3 regions of the Priestia sp. 179-F W1.4 NHS genome follow, and region 2 is predicted to be linked to each of the others. Evidence: riboswitches for the same ligand, from Rfam matches in the RefSeq annotation. Region 2 holds a riboswitch; each other region holds the start of a gene.

Region 1 (6,699 bases), on a different contig from region 2:
GCAATGTCTAGCTCCTTGCGTAAAAGAGGTAAAAGAAGAGCAAAACAAACAAATTATTGAAAATATCACGCGGTTTTTAAATGGTGGATATGAGCATGTCAAAACAGAGTTAACTGAAAAAATGTTAAAAGCTTCAGAAGAACTTGACTTTGAACGGGCTAAAGAATACCGAGATCAAATTGCTCATATCGAAGCGACAATGGAAAAGCAAAAAGTAACGTTTAATGATTTTGTTAATCGAGATGTGTTTGGCTATTCTTACGATAAAGGCTGGATGTGTGTTCAAGTTTTCTTTATTCGCCAAGGGAAATTAACTGAGCGGGAAGTTTCTATGTTTCCTTTTTATAAAGAGCCAGAAGAAGATTTCTTAACTTTTATCGGTCAGTTTTATGCCAAAAATATTAAGCCAAAAGAAGTGCTGGTTCCAGCAACGATTGATGCAGAGTTAGCTGAGAAATTAGTAGAAGTAGAGGTTCAGCATCCAAAGCGAGGCAAAAAGAAAGAATTAGTAGAACTTGCGTGTAAAAATGCAAAAATTGCGCTCGGAGAAAAATTCTATTTAATTGAACGAGATGAAGAGCGCACGGTTGGCGCAGTTGAACGGTTAGGAGAAGAGCTTGGAATTGCAGCGCCTTACCGGATTGAAGCATTTGATAACTCAAATATTCAAGGAACAGACCCAGTTTCTGCGATGATTGTTTTTGTTGATGGGAAACCGGAAAAGAAAGAATATCGCAAATATAAAATTAAGACCGTAAAGGGACCAGATGATTACAGTTCCATGAGAGAAGTCGTTCGCAGACGGTATTCCAGAGTGTTAAAAGAAGGCCTTCCGCTTCCGGATTTAATTGTTGTAGATGGAGGCAAAGGGCATTTAGCTGCAGTCCAGGACGTTCTCGAAAATGAATTGGGACTTTTAGTGCCTACAGCAGGTCTTGTTAAAGATGATAAACACAGAACCTCCAACCTGATGATTGGTGAGCCTCCTCAAATCATACCGCTTGAACGCAATAGTCAAGAATTTTATTTGCTTCAGCGAATTCAAGATGAAGTTCACCGCTTTGCAATCACCTTCCACCGTCAAGTGCGCTCTAAGTCCGCTTTTCAGTCAGTTCTAGACGACATTCCGGGAGTGGGAGAAAAGCGTAAGAAAGCTTTGTTAAAGCATTTTGGTTCGGTGAAAAAATTGAAAGAAGCAACGGTTGAAGATATACGAAATTCAGGTGTTCCTCAAAACATTGCTGAAAAAATTTATGAAACATTACAAAAATAGTCTTGAAATAATAGAAAATATTTGATAAGCTATTAACTAATTTCATACGACACTTCATCAAATGAAGTGAAGATAGAGGTGCAAATTTAATCAGTACGCATCAGGAAGGGTATGAGCCCTTATGAACGATGCGGAAAGGGAAATTTGCCGAAGTGAACATTACCTCATAGTAATGATTGCTGGTTCTGCGTTGAATAAACGTAGGATTGTCAAGATGTAGATTCTTGGAGAGCTATCTCACGGCAGTGGACGGTTATGTTTTATAATTTTCGTTCGTTAAGCAATGAGAGCTCATCTCATTGCTTTTTTTATTGTCTGAGTAAAAAAATTCAGCTTCTCATCATCCTGCATATGCAAATTTATTGAAAAGGAATGAACAAAATTATGGCATTAATCGTTCAAAAATTTGGTGGAACATCTGTTGGTTCTGTTGAACGTATTCAACATGTAGCAAACCGTGTTATTCAAGAAGCAGAGCGCGGTAACCAAGTAGTAGTTGTTGTATCGGCAATGGGCAAAACCACAGATGCACTGGTGAAATTAGCAAGTGATATTACGGACAGTCCAAGTAAACGCGAAATGGATATGCTTCTTACAACTGGAGAACAAGTAACGATTTCCCTGTTAACAATGGCTCTTCAATGCAAAGGTCATGAAGCCACTTCGCTAACAGGTTGGCAAGCTGGTATCCAGACGGAAGCAGTTCACAGCAATGCACGAATCCAGCACATTGACACGACTCGTATTCAAAGCCAATTAGATAGAGGTCGAATCGTAGTAGTAGCTGGATTCCAAGGCTGTTCAGAAGATGGAAGCATTACAACATTAGGTCGAGGCGGCTCTGACACGACGGCAGTAGCTCTTGCCGCGGCACTAAAAGCTGCAAAATGTGATATTTATACAGACGTAACAGGAGTGTTTACGACGGATCCGCGCTACGTAGAAGATGCTCGTAAACTTCATTCTATTTCATATGACGAAATGTTAGAATTAGCCAATTTAGGAGCAGGGGTGCTGCATCCGCGCGCTGTTGAGTTTGCAAAAAATTATCAGGTACCGCTAGAAGTGCGTTCAAGCTTAGAAAACGAGAATGGAACGATTGTTGAGGAGGAAGTTTCAATGGAACAAAACTTAGTCGTAAGAGGAATTGCGTTTGAAGATAATATTTCACGGGTGACAATTGAAGGGTTAAACAACGAGTTACAAACTCTTTCTACTATTTTTACAGCATTAGCAAAAGAACAGTTAAATGTGGATATTATTATTCAAAACGTAACGGCTAATAATCGCCTCTCTATCTCATTTTCTATTAAAACTGTAGATGTAGAAGCTGCTCTTGCCGTCTTAAAAGAGTATAAATCTACCTTGGGGTATACGCGTATTGAACATGAAAGCAGTCTGGCTAAAGTATCGATTGTGGGATCTGGCATGATATCTAATCCAGGTGTTGCAGCCGAAATGTTTGAAGTGCTGGCAGGAGAGAAAATTGAAGTGAAGATGGTCAGCACGTCTGAAATTAAAGTATCTACAGTTGTACCGCATGCTGATATGGTAAAAGCTGTTGAGACGCTTCACGTAGCATTTGAATTAGAAGAGCAGCAGGCAGTGCAAGTATAAAGAAAAGAAAAAAGACGTGGTATCTCCACGTCTTTTATATATACGTATTTCTTACTTTTTATAACGCTCCGCACGGGTTTCGGTAGGTAAGATATCTTTTCGGTCCCACTGCACGGAAATCAGCACTTTTCCGTTCTTTTCTTTAGGTGTTAAGTAGGCTTCTGTTAGGCAGTTGTTTTGACGCTGAATCTGTTCAGCCACAAACCCTGACTCAAGATGAAATGAACAAGTTTCCTGCTGAAATCTTTTGCTGACCACATCACCTGATAACTCAAGCTCTAGTGAATATTTATCTTTTTTGGCAAGCGTCAGTGTTCCCCAGGAAGCTGCTTTAAAAAATGCGACGATTTCATCCATTGTATTTAATGGATATTTACGCGCAAGGTGTTTTCCTGCCCAGTATGAGATGGTATTCGTTTCGTCTCCAAGAAGCTCTGGAATTAACACGTCACGCAAAAGGCTGTATCCGAAATATGGAACGTGATCAAGAGCTCTCTCTGTTTCAGCTGCGGCATTAGGTTCTAATGTTTCCATCGTCTCTTCAAGTTCTTGCTGTGATTCTGTTTGTAAATTGCTCATGCTTTCCCCTCTTTCTTTACTACTATTATATACAAATCTAAAAAACCTCTCACGCATTTTTTTAATAAAATGTAAGAGGATCTTTATTATGGTAAAAAGAGTTAGATGTAAAGATAAAAAATCCATAAAATTACTTTTAAAAGGGTACTTTTACCTGTGTAAATGTTTTGTGAACTTGTTTACAATAAAAGTATAAAGTAAACGCTTACTTAACTGTGGCAAGCGATATTATAATAGAAAGAAAAAATCTTTAACATCAATGCAGTAAGCGTTAACAAATATAAAATTTTATAAATTTATATTTTATAGAAGATTTAAACATCTTGCCTTGACGCTCTTAATCGATGGGAGTAAAATTAACCTGTCACATACTTTATTAGGAAATGCAAAGGTTTTCATTTCCTGTATTCACGATTAATCTATTTGTCTAGTGGGAGTAAGAAAGTTCTTCACAAACTATGTTCATTTAACTAAGGGGGGTCTACGCAGATGGCGGCAAACAGAGAGTTTCAATATCGGAGAATCCATTCACTACTTGGAGTAATACCAATCGGGATTTTCTTAACACAGCATTTAGTTGTGAATCATTTCGCGACAAAGGGAGAAGAATCATTTAATCAAGCAGCTCACTTCATGGAGAGCTTACCTTTCCGCTATGCTCTAGAAATTTTCATTATTTTCTTACCAATCGTTTTTCACGCAATATACGGTCTTTACATCGCATTCACTGCTAAAACAAACGTTAACAACTATGGATTTTTCCGTAACTGGATGTTTATCCTTCAGCGTGTTTCAGGTGTAATCACACTTATCTTCATCACATGGCACGTATGGGAAACCAGAATACAAGCTGCGCTTGGAAAAGAAGTAGATTTTCAAATGATGGAACGAATTTTAAGCAACCCAGCAATGTTTGCATTCTACATAGTTGGTGTTGTATCTACGATCTTCCACTTTGCAAACGGTCTATGGTCATTTGGAGTTAGCTGGGGGTTAACTGTAACACCACGTTCTCAAAGAATTTCAACTTATGTGACATTAGCAATCTTCTTAGCACTTACATTCGTAGGTGTTCGTACATTATTCGCATTTGCATAAAATTAAGGTTTTGAAGGAGTGGGGTTCCGATGAGTAACGGAAAAATCATCGTAGTCGGTGGCGGTTTAGCTGGCTTGATGGCAACAATAAAAATTGCTGAGTCTGGCAAGCAAGTAGATTTATTTTCACTAGTTCCGGTAAAAAGATCTCACTCAGTTTGCGCGCAAGGTGGAATCAACGGAGCCGTAAATACGAAAGGTGAAGGAGATTCACCATGGGAACACTTTGATGACACAGTGTATGGCGGAGACTTTTTAGCCAACCAGCCACCTGTAAAAGCAATGTGTGAAGCAGCTCCTGGTATTATTCACTTACTTGACCGTATGGGTGTTATGTTTAACCGTACTCCTGAGGGTTTGTTAGACTTCAGACGATTTGGCGGAACGCAGCATCACCGTACGGCTTTTGCTGGAGCAACAACGGGTCAACAGTTATTGTACGCATTAGATGAGCAGGTTCGTCGCTATGAAGTTGCCGGACTTGTGACAAAGTACGAAGGATGGGAATTCTTAGGTGCTGTTCTTGATGATGAGCGCAGCTGTCGCGGAATTTCTGCACAGAATTTAAAATCAATGGAAATTAAAACGTTCCCAGCTGATGCGGTTATTATGGCTACAGGTGGACCTGGTATTGTCTTTGGAAAATCGACGAACTCAGTTATTAATACAGGTTCAGCGGCATCTATCGTGTATCAGCAAGGTGCATACTATTCAAACGGAGAGTTTATTCAAATTCATCCAACTGCTATCCCGGGAGATGATAAGCTTCGTCTTATGAGTGAATCTGCTCGTGGAGAAGGCGGACGCGTTTGGACATATAAAGACGGTAAACCTTGGTATTTCTTAGAGGAAAAATATCCAGCATACGGTAACTTAGTACCTCGTGATATTGCAACTCGTGAAATTTTTGACGTCTGCGTAGCGCAGAAGTTAGGAATTAACGGAGAGAACATGGTTTATCTGGACCTTTCACATAAAGATCCAAAAGAGCTAGACATTAAACTTGGAGGTATCATCGAAATCTATGAAAAATTCATGGGCGATGATCCGCGCAAAGTACCAATGAAGATTTTCCCAGCCGTACACTATTCAATGGGCGGTTTATGGGTGGATTACGATCAAATGACAAATATCCCTGGCTTGTTCGCAGCTGGTGAGTGTGATTATTCGCAGCACGGAGCGAACCGTTTAGGAGCAAACTCATTATTGTCAGCTATTTATGGCGGTATGGTTGCTGGTCCTAAAGCCGTTGAATACATCAATGGTTTAGAAAAGAGCGCAGATGCTATTTCTTCAAGCGTATATGATCGTCATGTGAAAGAAGAAGAAGAGAAATGGAACAATATCATGAATCTTCAAGGTACAGAAAATGCATACGTTCTTCATAAAGAGCTAGGGGAATGGATGACTGACAACGTGACAGTCGTACGATACAATGACAAACTGTTAAAAACAGATGAAAAGATTCAAGAATTAATTGAACGCTATGATCGTATTAACATTAATGACACGGCTAAATGGAGTAATCAAGCGGCAACATTTACTCGTCAGCTTCAAAACATGCTCCAACTTTCACGTGTTGTAACGCTTGGAGCTTACAACCGTAACGAAAGTCGCGGTGCTCATTATAAGCCGGATTTCCCAGATCGTAACGATGAAGAATTCTTAAAAACAACAATGGCATCTTTCGTTGATAAGAAAACGGCTCCTTCTTTCCATTATGAAGAGGTAGACGTATCGTTAATCAAACCGCGTAAGCGCGACTACACAAAGAAAAAAGATGAAAAACCAAAAAAACAACAAGAGGGGGTTCGTTAATCAATGAGTGAACAACAAACAGTCCAAAAGACAGTGCGCTTCATTATTACACGTCAAGATTCAGCTGAATCTGCTCCTTACAATCAGGAGTTTGAAATTCCGTATCGTCCGAATATGAACGTTATTTCAGCACTGATGGAAATCAGACGTAACCCTGTTGATGCTTCAGGTAAAGAGGTTGCTCCGATAAACTGGGAAATGAACTGTTTAGAGGAAGTATGCGGAGCCTGTTCAATGGTTATCAACGGTAAACCTCGTCAGTCATGTACAGCTCTTGTTGATAAACTAGAACAGCCGATTCGCTTGCAGCCAATG
Region 2 (6,699 bases):
CCATTTCTGCAAACTGCTTATCCTTTTTTTTTACTCTTTATTTTAACCATTAAATTATTTACTGTAAATGCGCTGATTAAAAAAGGGAGCTATCCAACGAATAAAAACGAAGAAAGGAAATGAACTAAAGTTTCTGTCGAAATTGATTTATAAAACCAATAATCTTTTTATAGAGAAACATAGATTTTGCTACTAGCTGATGAGGAATATAAAGATTTTTGCCTGTACGTTCGGGCAAAAATGCAAAACTTATCAAAATAACTGAAAGCCCAAAGGCTGCAGCTGTAATCTCTATCCAAGAAAACACCATATCATTCCTCCTTTTACAAACCTATTAATAGAATATGTAAAAGTTTGAAAGGAGGTTGTACGATAGACCTATAAAGAGCGTCGTCATTAAGCTCTCTCAAAATAAAATGACGTCAAAGAACGCAGGGCCTGTGCCAAACGTTCTTTGACGTCATTTTATTTTCGCTCTTCAGCTTGATGCTCTTGTTTGTTTTGCTCAGTGAGACGTTTTTGATGAGCTTTTGTTTCTGCACTTACGTGATTCGCATCATTCGGTTGATTCTTCTTTGAACCTCCTGCAGCGTTACTCATTAGACGACACCTCCAGTCCGGTTATGAAACATACCTATAGAATGTGCGTATTTACAAACTTTATACACGGCTATCGATATTACTGCACACGAAAAAAGCAAAGGGAGAGTCACTAAGACTGTTCCCTTTGCTTTTTTACTAGGCGACTTTATCGGTGGTGATAATTTTATTAATCCAGTCTTTTCCTTCTGTAAACCTTGTAACAAGCATCGCTGTTACTGTATTTCCCGTACTGTTTAAGAGCGTAGCAGGGGCGTCAATAATTGTGGAAATGACCGCAATGATGGGCAGAACTTCTGGCGAAAATCCGTAAATTGTAATGATTAACATTTCGCCAATCATACCGCCTCCAGGAATTGCTCCCATTACGGCTCCAACTAAAAAGGCTACGCCTAATATGCTCAAAATACTCGTAGCAGACGTCATATCTTTGCCGAACAAACTGAATAAGAAAACAATTTTTAGAATACCACCGATAACAGAACCATCTTTATGGGTGTTTGCTCCTAATGGAATCACTGTTTCAGCAATATCCAGCGGCACACCCATTTTCTTTGTTGCGTCTAAATTGACTGGAATAGATGCCGCGGAAGAACAGGTAGCAATAGCAGTGATAGAAGGAGCAGCTGCATTTTTCCAAAACAGCTTAATTCCTGCTTTACCGCCAGCAATCCATGCGTATAGCGTAAAGAAGCCAAAATAGTAAACGATTGCAATTAATAAATAAAGAATAAATGCTCTAGCATACCCTTGCAAGATCTTTGGTCCAAGTTCTCCTACTACAGTAGCAAAATAGCACCCTAAACCAATTGGAGCATAGTACATGACAATTTTAACGACTTTCATCGATACTTCTTGACCCGAAGTCAGAAATTTCGCCATAGGCTGTCCTTTTTCACCAGCCATCGTGGTAGCAATACCGAAGATAACGGCAAAGACAATTAATTGTAAAATATGCTCTTTCGAAAATAACTGAACAAAATCAGGTACAGTAAATGTACTAACAAGCTGATTTAAAAGCGTCATTTTTTCAGCTGTATTTTCACTGTCACCCATTAATTCTTTAATGGCAGAAGTATCTACGTTGTGCAGCGGATTGTAAAGTGATGCGCCTAAAAAGCCTAGAACGGCTGAAACAGCAGCAGTGGCGACAAACACAACGGCGATACCTAGCATAATTTTACCAAGACGTTTCATTTCGTTCATGTTTGCGATCGCCGAAGCCACACTAAAAAAGACAAGGGGAACGATAATCATGAACATTAAATTAAGAAACAAATCACCAAAGGGCTTTACGACTGCCACATCGGGCCCGATAGCATATCCTGCTATCCCGCCAATTAAAATAGCGAGAAGCAGAATAAGCGATGATCTGTACGTTTTAAATACACTTAAAACCATATAGATTTCCTCCAAACAACAATAGCTTCTTTACTACGCAAGAACAGCTATCATTTGCTCATTGCATACGTAGTAACGACTGGCTTTACATCTTTACGCACCAAATCTTCGTATGTTTCTCGCTCTACAGCAAGACGAGCTTCTCCATTTTTCACAAATACAACAGCAGGGCGCGGAATACGGTTGTAATTGCTAGCCATTGAATAGTTGTAGGCACCTGTAGAGGATACTGCTAGTAAATCTCCTTGATTAACGCGCGGTAAATCGATATCCCAAATAAGCATATCTCCTGATTCACAGCATTTCCCCGCAATTGATACTGTTTCATCTTTTTTATCCGTCACTCTATTAGCCAAGACAGCTTCATGTTTTGCATCGTAAAGAGCAGGACGGATATTATCGGTCATACCGCCATCAATTCCTACGTATTTGCGTACACCTGGAATCTCCTTCGTTGAGCCGATTGTATAAAGCGTTGTACCTGCTTCTCCTACGATGCTTCTTCCAGGCTCAATCCAGACTTCCGGAAGGGTATAATTCTGTTCAGTTAACGTGCGGCTTAGCTTTTCTGTCAGTGCATCTACATAATACTCAACTGGAAGTGGAGAGTCGCTTTCGGTATAACGAATACCAAAACCACCACCTACGTTTAAAACTTTTACTTCAAATTCCATTTTATCACGAATACTGAATAAGAAATCAGTTAAAATATCAATGGCGCGAGAAAAACCATCTACTTCAAAAATTTGCGAACCAATATGACAATGAATGCCTAAAAGATCGTAGTAAGGCTTTTCTAATGCAGAACTTACCGCTTTCATAGCCTGGTCATTGGAAAGACCAAATCCAAACTTGGAGTCTTCCTGTCCGGTCATAATATATTCATGTGTGTGGGCTTCAATCCCTGGAGTAACACGCAGAAGAATAGATGCTTTCTGTTTGCGCTCAGCTGCTAAGGCATGTAAAACTTCAAGTTCGGTAAAGTTATCCACAACAAAACAGCCAATATTCGCATCAAGAGCCATTTCAATTTCTTCAATCGTTTTGTTATTTCCGTGAAAATGAATGCGTTCAGCTGGATATCCCGCTTCAAGAGCTGTAAATAATTCGCCTCCTGAGACCACATCTAATGACATATCAAGCTTCGTTAAAAGGCTAGCCATTTCCATACAAAGAAACGCTTTCCCTGCATAGGCGATTTGATATGAAAATCCGCTTCTTTGAAAGGCTGAATGGAAGGCCTTGCATTTCGTCTCAATTAATTCTTGATCGTAGATGTATAGGGGAGTGCCGTATTGTTTTTTCAGTTCGACCGTATCGCACTGCCCAATTTCTAAATGATTGCTGCTGTTAATTTTACTCGTTCCATGTAAGTACATAATCCGTATCCCTCCATTTAAATCATTCAACTATAACTTTGATGGTCAGTAGAAAAACACAAAAAAGACCCGTGAAGTGATGTTCACGCGTCTTGGTTTCATAATAATAAAGTATTATTACATTCTAGGCATCAACATCTCTTCAATAGCTCTCCACAAACCAAGTGGTTTGTGACAGCTCAGCATTTATTCAATACTGAACCAGTATATGAACACAATGGATGTTTATATACTTCGGCACGAAATCCCTTTTACTTATCTTCACAGACTCCATTAGTCTCCAATAAGTGACTCTTGATTTCATGCACCTCTATTCTCAGAGAGGAAAATTATATTTAAATGTAACTCCTATTATATTTCCTTTTCCTCTGTCTAGTCAATGAAAAGTTAAGGCATAGGAATATCAAAGAAGATAAATAAAAAAGCTATGAAGCTTCCAGATAGAATCCAAGCAGCCAGCGCTGTCTTCTGATGAATGACTAAAAGTGAGAACGTGACAATATTGAAGAGAAAAGAACATAGCAGCGACCATCCATAATGATGAGTGATACTGTGATTAACATAAGCAATCAACTCAATCACAGTAAATAAAAGCGCCCACAAAAGAATCCACCACAGCCGGCCGCTTACATGCAGCGGCAGCCTTCCTAAAAAAACCGGTATAACAAACGGATAAATAATTAAGGTTATTCCAAGAGAAACCATTAGGTGATCGGGTAGAAAAAGATGATCAATACCAACAGGGTGAAATACCCATACGCGGTGATGAAACAGCAGCACTTCATAAAGCAAATTCCCCGTGACCCAAAACAGCAAAGTAGGGTAGTATTCTTGATACCTTCGCCATTTGCCAAATAGTAAACCAAGAATGATAAAAAATAATACAAATGAAGATTGCATACGCTCTCCTTAAAATAATGGTTATTTCTTTTTATTTACATATTATAGTGGTTTTATTCTTTCATTTTTTTATTCAGCACCTATAATAGAAAAGCCGTAAGCCACAGCGTTAAAGACGTACTACCACTATTTATGGCTTTCTTCACCCTGTTATAATCTTGGTAAAAGAACTTCTACCGCTTTTGTTTACGAGACGAAAGGAGCTATATGTCAAAGTCAGCAAGGCTTAAAAATAAGCTTAAAATAGCTTCGCCTAGTATGTGACTTCTTTTTTTGCTATGCTAAAATTGCATACATATAGCATGAGAATACTAGAAGAAAGAAAAGGGTGTTTTGGTATGAAAACATACATCGTAGTTGGAGCTGGGGTACTTGGAGCTTCTACGGCATATCATTTAGCAAAAGCAGGAGCAGATGTGACATTGATAGATCGCAAGGATGCTGGTCAAGCTACTGATGCAGCAGCAGGAATTGTTTGTCCATGGCTTTCGCAGCGTCGAAATAAAGCATGGTACCGCTTAGCAAAAGGCGGCGCCAAGTACTATCAAACATTAATTCAGCAATTAGAAGAAGATGGAGAAACAGATACGGGATATAAGCGAGTAGGAGCAATTAGCTTACATACTGATGACCAAAAGCTTCAAAAAATGGAAGAACGAGCATATAAGCGTCGTGAAGAAGCTCCCGAAATAGGCGAGATTACACGTTTATCCGCTAAAGAAACACAGTCTTTGTTTCCGGTTCTTTCAGAAGAATACAGTTCAGTTCATATTAGTGGAGCCGCTCGCGTTAACGGAAGAGCTCTTCGAAACGCACTTGTGAATGCAGCGAAGAAAAACGGTGCAAGAATAATAGAAGGAAACGCAGAACTACTTTATGAAAATAATCAAGTAACGGGCGTTGCCGTAAATGGACAAACCCTCCTAGCAAGTACAACAATCGTGACAGCAGGAGCGTGGGCAAATCAATTACTAGAGCCTCTTGGAGTGAAATTTTTAGCAAGCTTTCAAAAAGCGCAAATTGTCCACTTGCATCTTCCTGATTTAGATACAAAAGACTGGCCCGTTGTAATGCCTCCAAGCGACCAATATATTCTTTCGTTTGAACAAGGTCAAATTGTCATAGGAGCAACACATGAAAACGACACGGGTTATGACTTGAGAGTAACGGCTGGGGGGCTTCATGAAATTTTTTCAAAGGCCTTATTAATTGCTCCTGGCTTAACAGAAAGCACAGTCTTAGAAACAAGGGTAGGGTTTCGACCATTTACTCCAGGCTTCTTGCCAGTCATCGGGGCTCTTCCAGCTTACGAAGGAATACTAGTAGCGAATGGTCTCGGAGCTTCAGGCTTAACGTCGGGTCCTTATCTTGGTTCAGAGCTTGCTAAATTAGCACTTGAAATGGAAATGGAAATTGATCTTAGCGATTATGATGTAAGAGGAGCTATTGAGTCCTAAGCAAATAGAATGAATGAAAACAAATAGAAGTTCGCAAACTATAACTACTATATGATGAAAGGAAGTAGATTGTTTGCGAAAGGTTATGATAAGTGCAGCAGCAGCTTTTTTATTTATGAGCGGGACGCCTGTATTAGCGGAAAACAATCCTCAGCCAGAAACAAAAGACGTGCAGCTGACGTCTCAGCAAAAGCAGGAATTATCCGTTCTGTACAAAGAAATGTTCGAAAAAAAGAAAGAAATACTTTCAAAATATGTGGAGTACGGCGTGCTAAGCAAAACGGAGAGTCAAAACATTTCTTCACATATGGAAAATCGCTATCAGCATATGGAGAAAAATGGGTTTGTTCCGAAGCGGCACTGTCATAAAATGCATCATTCAAAGTAATTCCTATTCACATAAAAAAGCGCCTATACAGGCGCTTTTTTTATGTGAATGAATGGAAAATATCTGCTTCTTTATCTAGTAAATTTTAAACGCCTCATGTAAAATTAAGAGAATGAGAACGATTAGGAAAGATGCTAGTGAGGGGTAGGTAAATATGAACGATGAACGAAAATAAAAAAATAGTCCGATTACATGCAGAAAATCATTCAGCTGAGGATCTAGGAATCATATTTGCTTACAAACAAAAAGGTGACCATCTTGTTTACAGTATGTATCAAGGAGAAAGCGTTTCTGAGCAAAAAATACCTCTAGAAGAATGGGTCTCGTATGAGCATTTTTTCGAAGCGCTAAATAAAAAGAAAAAGCTTATGTACGAGCTTCAAATAAATGATAAACGCTATGTAGTAAACTTAACCCCTTTATCTTACACAGAAAAACCTGAAATTATGGGACATTGCGTGAACATAACTAGTTATCAGGAGAAAAAAGAACAGATTCAGCCTTTTATTTATCATAACGCAGATGCTGTTGCTATCGTTGACTTAGAGGGTAAAACGCTTCAAGTGAACCCTGC
Region 3 (6,699 bases), on a different contig from region 2:
CTGATCTTCAAGCCATTTTTGAAATAACGGAGTTGGGGTACGGCCGAGTACATTGCGCACGGTTGCGATATCATGATAACTAAGAGACTGATAGTTTAGCATGCAGTCATCAGCCATGGGCACTCCTATTACAAAGTTCACCCCAGCTGTTCCTAGAAGCATACTTAAATTATCCATATCGTTTTGATCAGCATCCATGTGGTTGGTGTAACATACGTCTACTCCCATAGGCAAGCCGTGCATTTTGCCCATAAAGTGATCTTCTAACCCAGCTCTTAGAACTTGTTTGCTGTTATATAAATATTCAGGTCCAATAAATCCAACAACCGTGTTAACTAAGAAAGGCTTATAGTGGCGAGCTAAGCCATAGCATCTAGCTTCGAGCGTTACTTGATCAATATTATAGTGGGCTTCTGCTGACAGTTCAGAACCTTGTCCTGTTTCAAAATACCAGCGGTTCGGGCCCTTTGCTGTCCCTTTTTCATGAATTAACGCTGTCGCTTCATCGAGTATAGACAGTGAAATCCCAAATGAATCATTACCGGCTTCTGTGCCTGCTAAACTTTGAAAAACCAAGTCAGCAGCTGCTCCTTTTTCGATTGCTCTCATTTGACTTGTTACATGTGATAACACACAGTTTTGAGTAGGAATCGACCATTCGTTGATTATATTTTTTGTTTCATTTAAAAGCGCGTAGATATTATCCGTTGTATCAATAACAGGGTTAATTCCGATAACCGCATCTCCAATTCCATAGCTTAACGCTTCGTAGAGAGATGCTCTCATTCCTTTTAAGTTATCTGAAGGATGATTAGGCTGGGCTCTTGAAGCCAATACGCCTTTTTGACCGATAGTCGTTTGACAAGTAGTTTGCACTTCTATCTTGGCAGCTCCTTGAATTAAATCTAAATTGGACATAATTTTAGTAGCTGCCGCAATCATTTCGCTGTTTAATCCCTTGCTAAGCGCAAGAAGGTCTTCTCCGGTATGCTCATCAGATAAGATGTATTCTCTTAACTCCCCTACTGTCCAATTTTTAATAATGTCGTAAACCGATGAATCAACCTGACTTTCGATTAATGCCGAGACGTTGTCTTCATCTGCGCTTAGCAGCGGGTAATTTCGAATATCAGCAAGTGTGATATCAGCTAGCACTTGTTTGGCTGCCATTCGTTCTTTCATTGACTCAGCGCTAACTCCTGCGAGCTGATCTCCAGAACGTTCTTCGTTTGCTTTGGCCATAATTTCTTTTAAGCTATAAAATGAAAATGTTTCTCCTAACAATCGTGTAGTTTTAAACATCGTTTCCTCCTTGTATGTTCAGTTGATTATGATGAAAAAGCGAGTGTTTTAATCGAAACAGAGATTGCCTCTCCAGCTACGGGTAACCCTAGATCGACATAATCTCCGTGGGTAAAGTCAATTTGATCTAAACAAATAATTTCTAATTCTTTCTCCTGTTTGGCTAGTGCTTGTCCTAAAGCTTTAGCAATATCCTGCTCGCATAAAACAACGAGGCACTTAGCTCCTTTAAAACAAGCACCAAATTCAGCGCTTATTACTTTTGCTAATTCTTGCAGCATTCTATAGCTGCAGTAAGGGAAATGAGATAAAGCAATAGCAATGGGAGGATCTTCTGCGCTGAAAACAGTTGAAGCCTGCATACATGCCGTTCGAGCTCTTTCTTGAAACAGCTGCGGATTCCACTCCTCCTCTTGCTGTACGGGTATCTCTATAATCGGAATATTTTTTAGCGGCAGCCGCTTTGATTTAATGTATACGGTTGATCCGCTAACTTCTGTATTTTGCATACCAGCTCCAATGACAGTGGCTCGCGTTGTTTCAGCCGCTCGAGATACCTGTATGGCTTGAAACTGATAAGCTAGCAGCGGACCAATGTCTCCGTGTATGGCCACTTCCTTCACTGTTTTTGGTTTCTCCTTCTCTATCATGGCTCCTACTCCTCCCGAGACCATGATTGTCTCTGGCCGAGTAGAAGATCTTGTATGAGGGGAAACGAGCAGCAAAGAGGTTTGCTTCAGTGCGCTCACATAATCCACGGTTTCTTTAGCTAGCAATTTGCAAATAGACGAGAGTTTTTCAAATGTTGCTTTTTCGCCTTCTTGAAGCATCAGAGAATTATTTTTTAAAAATTCAGTTAAATAAGACGAAACGTAGGTAACAATACCATCTTCGTTTAGTCGAATTAATCTTCCGCCTACATGCAGGGTAAACGTTTCAATCACTTTTCCATTTTGACATAAGGCGATGTTAGCAGTGCCTCCACCTACATCAATATTGGCAATCACTTTATTGGTTTCAGCAGAATGTTCGATTGCTCCCGATCCTTTTGCCGCTAACATTCCTTCTAAGTCAGCACCAGCTGTTGCAACAACAAAATTCCCAGCGTGTTCAGCTAGATAGTGAACGATACTCTCTGCATTTTGCTTCCGAGCCGTTTCTCCTGTGATGATCACAGCACCCGCCTCCACTTGATCTAAGGAGATCCCTGCTTTTTTGTACTCTTTTTCTAGTAATAGCGTTAACCTTCGAACATCGATTTCAACCTCGTTTACCATAGGTGTTGTATAGATGGAACTTGCATACGTTACGCGACGATCAATAATTTGACAGCCTGGCAGCGTAAACTGATTTTGTTGATTTGCTATTAACAGTTTGCTTACAATCAGTTTTGTTGTGCTTGTTCCAATATCTAAACCTATGCTCGTGATCCATTTCTGTAGCATACGATCAATCCTTTATCTCGTTTGAATATGTTGACTATCATAAAACAGTTTTTTGAATATTTCACTAACTATGTTATCAAACCTGACACACTTTTGTGTAAACAAAGGTGACAAATGACAAAAAAGACTAAATCTTGGCAGATTTAGTCTTTTTTCTTATGATGAGTGTGATTTAGTTACAATCATTCTTGATGCCGATGGAATTAACAATGAAAGAATGACTAAGCAGGCTATTAGTGACCCTACCATTGAAATACCGTTCATTGAAAAAGAATACCACAGAGCGGACATACCCTTTGGTGCGTACGATCCCCAGAAAATAATACCAGCAATAAAGTGCCAGAAATAACGTGCGAAGCTGCCGATAATAAGGGATAAAACAATTAAAATAAAAGCTTTTGATCTGTTATTGGTAGCTAAATTTGTTTTAATAGATTGTGAAAAAATACCTCCAAAACCTATAAAAGCAAAAGCTACAATATATTCAATAAATGTTTGTAGCGCTGTTAAAATATAAGCTGTTCCTGTCGCTAACTGCAAAAGCCCCCATAATAGACCAGATAGAGCCCCGCCTTTTACTCCCCAGCGAAAGCACATAATAAAAATGGGCACCATGGAGAACGAAATGCTCACAGCCGTCGCAATTTTAATTGAAGGCAAAAGGTCAAGTAGAAGTGCCAATGCTGCAAAAATAGCTATTTCAATTTTAGCCTGTAAAGGTAATGCTTTATTCACGTTTCTCACTCCTGTTTTTGAATCATTCATATCAAACGGTTTACACAGGAGTAAGCAAATAGGTATGCTACTATTCCCACATTCCTACGCTAGCGTTAACTAACAGGTTCAAAGGGTCTGAACATTTCGTTCACTCTCAGCACGGCGGCTCCCCCTGTGGTACGTTTGGATATTTATGTAGTATAAAGACAACGTTTATTATACCATACGTAACAAAATAGATTCGAGAGATTTCAAAGATGTTTCTATTTTCTGAATCTATTTTTTATAATGACAATCGTTTTAGTATTTGTTATACTTCTTTTATGTCAATTGAATATAAAAAACCCTCATCCTAATCGATGAGGTAGAGGTCGCAGTTTTTAATAGTAAAGTAACGGAAATGCAGAGAACATTGAGGATGTTGCTTGAAAGGAAAAATTGCCGAAGTTTAAATCACTTCTCGGTTGATTTAAGCTGGGGCTGTCTCCGAACAGGAACAGAACTGTCACATCATGCGAGTGATGTGAAGAGCTATCTTCACGGAAGGTTGACGCGGTTTTCAGATTTAAAAGCGCGCACATATACTGCGGGCTTTTTTTATGTTATCCCGTCTCTTTCCGTACATTCGAAAGGAGTATTTATCTATGCAAGAGCAGCAAGAATTAAAACGTGGGTTGAAATCTCGCCACTTAACGATGATTTCATTAGGAGGAGCCATCGGAACCGGCTTATTCCTAGCAAGTGGTGGAGCAATTCACACAGCAGGACCTGGGGGAGCGCTTTTAGCTTACGCTATTATTGGCGTAATGGTTTACTTTTTGATGACCAGTCTAGCAGAGCTCGCAGCTTATATGCCTGAAGCTGGTTCATTTAGTACGTATGCGTCTCGTTTTGTAGATCCATCCTTTGGTTTCGCTCTCGGCTGGAACTACTGGTATAACTGGGCTATTACGATTGCAGCTGAATTATCCGCTGGAGCCCTTATTATGAAATTTTGGTTCCCGAACTCTTCTTCTATTTTATGGAGTGCCCTGTTTTTATTAATTATGTTTGGGCTTAACTACCTTTCTGTAAAAGGATTTGGTGAATCTGAATTTTGGTTTTCGTTAATTAAAGTAGTAACGGTTATTATCTTTTTAGTTATTGGTATTATGATGATTTTTGGTATCTTTAACAATGAAGCACCAGGTTTTAAAAACTTCACGCTTGGTGATGGACCGATTCACGGTGGATTCTTCACTGTACTAGGTATCTTTATGGCAGCTGGTTTTTCATTCCAAGGAACAGAGTTGCTTGGAGTTGCAGCTGGAGAAAGTGAAGATCCAGAAAAAACGGTTCCTCGCGCAGTGAAACAAGTCTTCTGGCGCATCTTGTTATTTTATATTTTAGCTATTTTTGTTATCGGGATGCTTATTCCATACACAGCGGATTCGTTAGCAAGTGATGATGTGCGAGTAAGTCCGTTTACTTTAATATTCGAACGAGCAGGTCTAGCGTTTGCTGCATCAGCTATCAATGCCGTTATTTTAACAGCTGTTTTATCTGCTGGTAACTCAGGTATGTATGCTTCTACGCGTATGCTGTGGAACTTAGCGAAAGATGGAAAAGCACCAAGGTTCTTAGCAAAAGTGAATAAACGAGGCGTTCCGGTTAATGCCTTAATCGCAACGGCGCTTGTCGGTACACTTGCATTTGGTGCTTCATTCTTTGGAGACGGTGCGGTATACACATGGTTACTTAACGCTTCTGGTATGTCTGGTTTTATTGCTTGGCTAGGAATCGCGATTAGCCACTATCGTTTTAGAAGAGCATTTGTTGCTCAAGGTCATGATTTGAGTGAACTTCCATATCATGCAAAACTTTTCCCATTTGGCCCTATCTTTGCCTTTATTTTATGTGCCGTTGTTATTTTAGGCCAAAACTATTCGGCGTTTATGGGTGACTCGATTGACTGGTACGGTGTACTTGTTTCTTATATCGGACTGCCTTTATTCTTAATTGTTTGGTTAGGATACAAATGGACGAAAAAGTCGAAGCTTATCCCGTTAAAAGAATGTCAAGTAACAGTGAAAAAATACGAATAAAAAAAGCTCTCTATTCTTTTGAATAGAGAGCTTTTTTTATATGAGCTGATCGGCAAAATGAAGAGATATATAAGCGGGTTGGTTTTTCATAACAAGCATATAACCTTTGAGGGGGCGATTATAGTAATCCACAGCTTCTATATAATAAATACGCTGAATTAACCTGCTTAAATGAGTTACAAAAGATGGAAGTTGGTGATTAGGAATGGTTTGGATGTAGTCTATGATTTCTTGTTTCGTTTGAAGGCCCGAATGGGTACATTCTAACAGATGAAAAAGCGGATCTGCCGCTATAGTAGATAGTTCAGAATTGTGTTTGATTCTATTCAGCTGGATATGCAGTTCTTTTTTGGACCATCTTTTCGGCACAGCTCTTAGATGTTGATACTGAAAATGTGTATTCATGATAGCTAACACCTTTCGTATTAAAATAATAAAACAACTTATTATTTTAATAACCTTTACACATGAAACTAAAACGTTACAATGTGTAAAGGTGTCATACATCTTATAAAATAAGCTGATAAAAAAGCACATCTTGCCACTGATCAAATTTCCAGCCTACTTCTTTAAACTCTCCGCAAAACGTAAAATTAAATTGCTCATGCATTTTGATACTGATATCATTACCTTTTGTAATTCCTGAAATGACAACGTGATGGTCGACTTCTTTAGCCAATTCCAAAATGCGTTTCATAAGCTGTTTTCCAATACCATACCCTTGTTGATTTTTATCAATATAAATCGATAGCTCTACTGTTTGAATGTACGCTTCTTTATCTCGATACGAGGAAAGCGAAGCATAGCCCGCTACTACTCCATCTTTTTCTGCGACAATAAGTGGAAAAAGTTTATTGCTAATATGATTATTAAACCAGCCCCTTCTTTGTTCCACTGTTACAGGCGTTAAGTCAAAAGTAGCAGCACTTGTTTGAACGGACTGATTATAAATTTCAACAAGCATAGGTAAATCTTCTTCTTTAGCATAACGAATGATCATATGTACAAACTCCTTATAGTATAGAATTATCTTTATTTTACTTCTTTTAAGAAACATAATCTACATAAAAAACCGATGTGCGCATGCACATCAGTTATGATTTTGAGCATATTGAAAGGTTTGAAGAACTTGAAGTGTCTCTTTTGTAGAA

What was found. A riboswitch is a leader RNA that binds a small molecule or an ion and turns the genes downstream of it on or off. The one in region 2 is predicted to bind lysine.
Region 1: it holds a riboswitch for lysine, as region 2 does, so the genes downstream of both, ACH0CI_RS00870 (aspartate kinase) here and lysA (diaminopimelate decarboxylase) in region 2, are expected to answer to the same signal.
Region 3: it holds a riboswitch for lysine, as region 2 does, so the genes downstream of both, ACH0CI_RS20700 (amino acid permease) here and lysA (diaminopimelate decarboxylase) in region 2, are expected to answer to the same signal.

The regions. Positions count from the first base shown of each region.
Region 1 covers NZ_JBIQFF010000001.1:178,044-184,742, forward strand. The annotation lists gene uvrC (excinuclease ABC subunit UvrC) at 1-1,273, shown strand, start outside; lysine riboswitch at 1,339-1,516, shown strand; gene ACH0CI_RS00870 (aspartate kinase) at 1,658-2,890, shown strand; gene ACH0CI_RS00875 (YslB family protein) at 2,942-3,469, opposite strand; gene ACH0CI_RS00880 (succinate dehydrogenase cytochrome b558 subunit) at 3,959-4,567, shown strand; gene sdhA (succinate dehydrogenase flavoprotein subunit) at 4,597-6,384, shown strand; gene sdhB (succinate dehydrogenase iron-sulfur subunit) at 6,388-6,699, shown strand, end outside.
Region 2 covers NZ_JBIQFF010000003.1:513,563-520,261, forward strand. The annotation lists gene ACH0CI_RS17830 (hypothetical protein) at 125-310, opposite strand; gene ACH0CI_RS17835 (hypothetical protein) at 466-600, opposite strand; gene ACH0CI_RS17840 (dicarboxylate/amino acid:cation symporter) at 739-2,001, opposite strand; gene lysA (diaminopimelate decarboxylase) at 2,052-3,380, opposite strand; lysine riboswitch at 3,519-3,701, opposite strand; gene ACH0CI_RS17850 (CBO0543 family protein) at 3,768-4,280, opposite strand; gene ACH0CI_RS17855 (NAD(P)/FAD-dependent oxidoreductase) at 4,619-5,737, shown strand; gene ACH0CI_RS17860 (YckD family protein) at 5,811-6,125, shown strand; gene ACH0CI_RS17865 (PAS domain-containing sensor histidine kinase) at 6,287-6,699, shown strand, end outside.
Region 3 covers NZ_JBIQFF010000005.1:43,304-50,002, forward strand. The annotation lists gene ACH0CI_RS20685 (ethanolamine ammonia-lyase subunit EutB) at 1-1,302, opposite strand, end outside; gene ACH0CI_RS20690 (ethanolamine ammonia-lyase reactivating factor EutA) at 1,329-2,747, opposite strand; gene thiT (energy-coupled thiamine transporter ThiT) at 2,904-3,482, opposite strand; TPP riboswitch at 3,547-3,647, opposite strand; lysine riboswitch at 3,822-4,006, shown strand; gene ACH0CI_RS20700 (amino acid permease) at 4,109-5,548, shown strand; gene ACH0CI_RS20705 (hypothetical protein) at 5,585-5,953, opposite strand; gene ACH0CI_RS20710 (GNAT family N-acetyltransferase) at 6,057-6,548, opposite strand; gene ACH0CI_RS20715 (cysteine hydrolase family protein) at 6,639-6,699, opposite strand, start outside.